3 regions of the Marinomonas epiphytica genome follow, and region 2 is predicted to be linked to each of the others. Evidence: riboswitches for the same ligand, from Rfam matches in the RefSeq annotation. Region 2 holds a riboswitch; each other region holds the start of a gene.

Region 1 (2,264 bases), on a different contig from region 2:
TGAGCTTCATCGTTGGCGTCCATAATGGAGCCAGGACGCAAACCATCTCCTAACGACAGCGACACGTCGTAGGCTGCACAAATCTCACAAATTTCTCTAAAGCGGGTATATAAAAAGTTTTCTTCATGATGGGCCAGACACCATTTAGCCATAATCGAGCCGCCACGAGAAACAATCCCCGTCAATCGTTTTGCCGTCATTGGTACAAAACGTAATAACACACCGGCATGAATCGTAAAATAATCTACTCCCTGCTCCGCTTGCTCTATTAGTGTGTCTCGAAATACCTGCCAATTTAGATCTTCCGCCACACCATCCACTTTTTCTAAAGCCTGATAAATAGGGACAGTACCAATTGGCACAGGCGAGTTTCTTAGAATCCATTCACGGGTTTCATGAATGTTTTTCCCCGTGGACAAATCCATCACGGTATCGGCCCCCCAGCGAGTCGACCACACTAATTTTTCGACCTCTTCTTCAATGGATGATGTAACAGCAGAGTTGCCAATATTCGCATTCACTTTAACCAGAAAGTTTCGCCCTATGATCATAGGCTCTGATTCTGGGTGGTTAATATTATTCGGGATAATCGCTCGACCTTTGGCTACTTCGTCGCGAATAAACTCGGGGGTGATTTGCTCTTGAATATTGGCGCCAAAGCTCTGGCCTGGGTGTTGTTTTAATAACAGCTCACTCTGAATGGCCGCTAAATTCTGGTTTTCACGAATAGCAATGTATTCCATTTCTGGGGTGATGATACCCTTCTTGGCATAGTGCATTTGCGTTACGCACTGACCAGACTTCGCCTTTCGGACTGTTGGCAATGCTTTAAAACGCAATTCGTCTAAACGACTGTCTGCCAAGCGAGATTGAGCAAACTCAGACGAAACCGCATCTAATTCTTGAGTATCATCACGCTGCTCTATCCAACTCGCTCTAATGGCATCAATGCCTTTATAAACATCAATTTTGTTATTTATGTCACCGTATGGACCAGAGCAGTCGTAGACATACACAGGCTCATTTGGCTCAAAAGTTAATTTGGCGGGGTCCGAACCAACGACGGTATCGGTAAGATGGATTTTCCGCATAGGAACTCGGATGGTTTCCTGACTACCTTGCACATAAATGCGTTCCGAAGCAGGAAAAGGCGTTGCTTGTAAGCTATCGATGAATTGCTTTGCTTGCAAACGTGACGCTTCGCGACTGGACTTAGATATTCTTTTAGGTGTTGTTGGATTCGACATTAAGCAGTTCCCTTTAATATTGTTATGGAAATTGCTTGTCTGAAATGCGCTTTAAGCAGGCTCGATAGACTCATATCGACTTACTGCTTAACAATGAAGGTTTAACTCAAAGCAAGTTGATTAGGTATGTAGCTGCACCCTATTCAACTTGCGAAGACAAACCGACAAAATGCAGAAAAGAAAAATGATTTTCTTGTTTCCTACGCGGGGATTAGCCCGATCAGGTTCTGCGGATCCCGTACTTATTTGTACGATCTCAGCCATATGGCACTCCGACAAGTGACGCTTAGTATACTGAGAAAAAGCAAGCTGTAAACTTGTTCACCTATCGGAGTGAGAAAAACTTTCGGTTATTGATTCATCTCTAAAGCCATTTTGTATAGGGCGTTTTTCTTTTCACCGGTTAATTTAGCTGCCATAGCAGCAGCTTGTTTAACCGGCAGATCTTCTAAAAGTATCGCCAATACCCTTTGTGCCTCTTGTTCTGCAGCACTGGCTTCGATTTTTTCAATTTGCAGCATCACTACAAACTCACCACGCATTTGGTTGGCGTCTTGATCAAATTGAGTAAGCAGCTCACTTGGCGTACCAGACAAAAAGGTCTCAAAGGTTTTAGTGACTTCTCGGCCAATGACAACCTGCACTCTATCACCATATACTTTGTCTAAATCTTGTATCGAATCGTAGATACGGTGGGTAGATTCATAGAAAACCACGGTACCAGCTTGAGACTGCCAACTCTCGTAGAGGTCGCAACGGGCTTTAGATTTTGCAGGCACAAAACCCGCAAAGAAAAATTGGTCTGTCGCCAATCCTGAAGCACATAGAGCCGCAATGAAAGCACACGCTCCCGGTACAGGGGATACTCGCAAGCCTTTTTCCCGTAAATTAGACACAATATGATAACCTGGGTCAGAAATTAAAGGCGTACCCGCGTCAGACACCAAAGCAACATTTTTCCCTTCTTCCAACAAACTGGCCACATAATTCGCTTTGTCTTTCTCGTTATGGTCATGG
Region 2 (2,264 bases):
ACCACTAAACCAAGAATGGCCACTATAGTCGGAACCACCATGGAAATAGCAAACAACTGTAATAGCCAAGCTTTTCCCCAAATTTGTCTGTGAGCGAGACAAGACACAACAGGAATAGCCACGAGAATACTGATCACACTGCTTAATAAGGCCTGCCAAAGTGAAAAGCGAATAACGCGCCATAAATAAGGCTCAGACAGGTATTCTAGCCACTGGCTAAATTCCGAGTAACGCAAAAGGGCAGCCAAACTGGCTGCCCCAACAATCACAAAACACAGCACTCCAAGGCTGGCTGGCAAGAGATGCCACCGAGCCTTGAAGGAACTCAATGCGCAATTAACGTGTCGTTGCATCGAGCCACTCGTTCACCCACGCTTTACGCTTTTTCGCCACTTGCTCTTGAGGAAGCAAAACTTGCTTGTCCACGGCTAGTGCCGGTGCAAATACTGCTGGCAATGGCTCTTTTGGAGAGACCACTGGAAGCATCCAGTTACCTGTTGGTATTTCAGACTGGAAACCTGGGCTCAAGATGAACGCCATAAATTGCTTAGCCAGCTCAGGCTGTTTAGAGCTCTTTAGCATAGCGGCCACTTCCACCTGTGGATAATAGCCTTCTGAAGCTGGCGCTGCCTTGTACTTAGTTTCCCCTTCGGCAACAACATGATAAGCAGGCGATGTGGTATAACTTAGAACAACATCAGCCTCACCTTTTAAGAACAGACTGTAGCCTTCATACCACCCTTTGGTCACAGTAACTGTATGAGAAGCGAGTTTTTCCCAGGCTTGGGGTGCCTGATCACCATAAACCGCCTTCATCCATAGCAACAAGCCTAAGCCGGGGGTACTGGTTCTTGGATCTTGGTAAATCACTTTTAGCTCTTGATTCTCAACCACTTCTTGCAAACTTGTTGGTGGCTCAGCTAAGGTTTCAGAATTATAAATAAACGCGAAATGTCCGTGGTCGAAAGGCACAAACTCCTCATCTGACCAACCACCAGCAAGCGTTACCGCCGACGTATCTACGGCATGCTTTGCTAACAAACCGCTTTGGGAAGCGGTCTGCATAAGGTTCAGGTCTAAGCCTAATAGAACATCCGCTTCACTGCTTTTACCTTCTAACTGCACACGGGACAAAATACCCACAGAAGAATCTAAGGCAATAAAGTTCACCTCGCAGTCACACTCAGCCTCAAAATTGGCTTTAATTTTTGGACCAGGCCCCCAGTCAGCCGCAAAAGAGTCATAAGTGTAAACATTTAAGGTATTGGCTACTAAGTTAGCACTGGCAAGGGCAGCTACAATGGCCACAATAGAGTTTTTCAAAGAAGGTATCACGGTGTCGCTCCTATATATAAAAAAGCGGCGCTCGGGAAAGACACAAGGTAGTTAACCAACTTGTCATCTCGATTCCTACGCCAGCACAATCTGGATCAGGTTCAATGGGTTAGCCGATAACGACCTCTCAGCGTTAGAAGAAAACTAGTTTTCTTCAAAGCACCCCATGAGATAGTGAAACGCTATTGTAAAGACTCCCTTAGAGCTTGTCTATTTGCGCTAAAGTTCGCGCCACGGCCCCTTGATTTTGCCTAGCAAAATTGAAAGCGGCTTGTCCCATGGAATGAGACATTTCTGGAGACCTCGCCAAATTCAGCAACATCTCTGACAAGGATTCAGCATCCTGGCACCGTGCCGCTGCCTGCTGCTCAACAAGCTGCTCGGTGATTTCAGCGAAGTTAAAAGTGTGTTCTCCTACCAAAAGAGGCTTTTTCAGCACGGCAGCTTCAATAGGGTTATGACCGCCACGAGGAATAAAGCTCCCTGCGACCAAAGCCACATCTGATGCTTGATAGTAATGCATCAGCTCCCCCATACTATCGCCAATGAGAACGGCAAAATCAGACCAGTTCTGAGGGGGAGTTTCACTACGCCTTCCAGTGAGTGCAAATGTTTGCTGGGCCATCCCGAACACGTCAGTGAAGCGTTCGGGGTGGCGGGGTACGATTATCAAGATGGCGTCGTGAATATGCTCTCGCAAGGTTTGATGGGCTTTTAGAAAAAGCTCATCTTCCCCCTGGTGAGTACTTGCTGCTACCCAGACAAAAGAAGTACCAATCAGCTCGCGCCAGTTCGACGCAAGAACCGCTTCACTTGGCTGAAGATCAAATTTAATGCTTCCCGTCACCTCTACATGGGAGGCACCAAGCTGGCGAAAACGCGCAGCATCATCGTCGCCATGAGCCAAAATCAAATCGGGCTGAGCCATT
Region 3 (2,264 bases), on a different contig from region 2:
GCTTGTTAGCCAAAGTGACTATAAACCATGCGTAATTGATATTTTTGAGATTGCGTTCAGTCGTATCTGAACGTATTCTCGAGGTTCAGAGTAGACGCTCTGAACACAGGCTATGAAGGTGTCAGTAGTAACTGGTGAAACTGGGAAATAGGTATGTGCAAACAAAACCTATGCTGCCCCCGCAACGGTAAGTTTACCTAAGTGTAAATCAGCCCGGAGACCGGCCTTCATATTAGATAATATAAGCTTGCTTATATTGGTTAATTAGACTCATACGGGTGGTGTGAGGCTCATTAGGGAAATTATTATGCATATTGAACCCGGTGTCGTAGACGGCGCCAAGATTATTTTAAGTTACGCTACCGCTGTAGCAGGCTTTGGACTTGCTGCCAAAGCAAGTGTGGAAACCATTAAAGAGTCAGGCTTAGGCTCGCTTGTTGGGCGAAGTGTGCTCACCAGTTTACTGGTATTTTTCTTCTTTGAAGTGATGCCACATCATGGGGTGGGGGTGTCAGAAGTCCACTTCATCTTAGGATCCACCTTGTTTTTACTGTTTGGCGCAGGGGCTGCATCAATTGGCTTGCTGATGGGACTTTTATTACAAGGCATTCTGTTCGCGCCTTTTGATCTGCCTCAGTACGGCATGAACGTCACCACCTTGCTGTTACCTTTATTCGCAATGGGAATAGTTGCCCGCCGCATTATTCCTGCGCACACAGCCTATGTAGATTTATCTTACCAACAGGCTCTAAAACTGTCGCTAACTTACCAAGGTGGCATTATCGCTTGGGTGGCATTTTGGGCGTTTTATGGTCAAGGCTTCTCAGCGGAAAACCTAACGGCAGTGGCCAGTTTTGGTTTAGCCTACCTAAGCGTGGTGCTAATTGAGCCCGTTTTAGATCTGGCTGTACTTGCTGGCGCAAAAGGGCTTGCTGGGCTGAAACAAACTCGTTTACTTGAGGCGCGTTTGTACCGCTAGCGTTAAAAACATACTAAAGCCGCCTTTGTTGAAGCAACAAAGGCGGCTTTTTCATTTTATAAGCAGTTGATCTTTAAGCAAGACTTGCTACTATGTTGGCATATAGTCGGGGGGCCTAATATTGGCTGAGAGTGCACAAAGTTGCAGACCCGTTGAACCTGATTCAGTTAACACTGGCGTAGGGAACTATTCTTCTTGTTTGTAGCTTTATACACCCAAGGTTTCGCATCGCGCGAATTGATGTAGTTTTTTACGCTCGCTATGGAGCTACTATGTCAAACTTGGCGTCACCAACCTCTCAACCTTCTTGCCCTATTGTGCTAACCATTGCCGGTTCTGACAGTGGTGGTGGTGCTGGTATTCAAGCAGATATTAAAGCGATTAGTGCAACAGGTGGTTATGCCTGCTCTGTGATTACCGCTGTCACGGCTCAAAATACCTTAGGCGTATCAGGCATTTTTGCTATTCCACTTGAGTTTGTGGAGCAGCAATTAGATGCTGTGTTCAGTGATCTCAATATTGCTGCAGTCAAAATTGGCATGTTAGCTGACCCAGAAATTATCCGTCTGGTAGCGAAAAAATTGTGTCAATATCAGCCTCCCTTTGTGGTAATAGACCCTGTTATGGTGGCTACTAGCGGAGATTTATTGCTTCCCGAGACGGCCATCCAGACCTTAAAAAATGAACTCTTTCACCTTGCTGATCTAATCACCCCTAACTTACCCGAAGCGGTGGCTTTAGTGGGAGAGGTTATGCCAAAAAGTGCTTCTGAATTGGTCTTATTACAAGAACAGTTGCGTTTATTGCCCGCCAAAGCCGTGCTGTTGAAAGGAGGACACTTTGACCAAGAGCCACTGAGTAGCGACTTTTTAATATTGGCTGATAAGGTGCAAACCTTTAGCGCACCAAGGGTGTCTACTAAGAATACGCACGGAACAGGCTGCACTTTATCTGCGGCTATTGCTTCTTTCTTAGCCCAAGGTCACTCGCTAGCAGGTTCAGTTCAGGCCGCAAAAGGTTACATTTCTAACGCTTTGCAACACGCTGATCGATTATCTGTTGGGCAGGGGCACGGGCCTGTACATCATTTCTATGCTGGCCATCAGTATGACCTCTCTTAAACAAGAACTCGCAAGCGTGGACTTTCAGTTAGAGCAATTTAGTTTGCTTTATAACGGCACTGAGCGTCCCGTTATCGATGGCTTATCCATGACCATAAAACAGCATGGCTGGACCTGCATTCTTGGGCGTAGTGGTTGTGGTAAAAGTAGTTTGTTGCGTTACT

Evidence for each region. Region 2 has a riboswitch for thiamine pyrophosphate ahead of thiB (thiamine ABC transporter substrate binding subunit). Riboswitches for the same ligand answer to the same signal wherever they lie in the genome.
Region 1: another riboswitch for thiamine pyrophosphate. It lies ahead of thiC (phosphomethylpyrimidine synthase ThiC); the one in region 2 lies ahead of thiB (thiamine ABC transporter substrate binding subunit).
Region 3: another riboswitch for thiamine pyrophosphate. It lies ahead of thiD (bifunctional hydroxymethylpyrimidine kinase/phosphomethylpyrimidine kinase); the one in region 2 lies ahead of thiB (thiamine ABC transporter substrate binding subunit).

What each region holds. Positions count from the first base shown of each region.
Region 1 covers NZ_BAAGVX010000002.1:176,474-178,737, forward strand. Annotated here, with positions in the region: gene thiC (phosphomethylpyrimidine synthase ThiC) at 1-1,247, opposite strand, end outside; TPP riboswitch at 1,428-1,532, opposite strand; gene rsmI (16S rRNA (cytidine(1402)-2'-O)-methyltransferase) at 1,598-2,264, opposite strand, start outside.
Region 2 covers NZ_BAAGVX010000026.1:266,441-268,704, reverse strand. Annotated here, with positions in the region: gene thiP (thiamine/thiamine pyrophosphate ABC transporter permease) at 1-299, opposite strand, end outside; gene thiB (thiamine ABC transporter substrate binding subunit) at 337-1,335, opposite strand; TPP riboswitch at 1,390-1,512, opposite strand; gene ACYVGZ_RS06325 (3-deoxy-D-manno-octulosonic acid transferase) at 1,535-2,264, opposite strand, start outside.
Region 3 covers NZ_BAAGVX010000033.1:177,018-179,281, reverse strand. Annotated here, with positions in the region: gene ACYVGZ_RS11140 (allantoate amidohydrolase) at 1-9, shown strand, start outside; cobalamin riboswitch at 100-243, shown strand; gene ACYVGZ_RS11135 (energy-coupling factor ABC transporter permease) at 308-979, shown strand; TPP riboswitch at 1,077-1,181, shown strand; gene thiD (bifunctional hydroxymethylpyrimidine kinase/phosphomethylpyrimidine kinase) at 1,252-2,100, shown strand; gene ACYVGZ_RS11125 (ABC transporter ATP-binding protein) at 2,087-2,264, shown strand, end outside.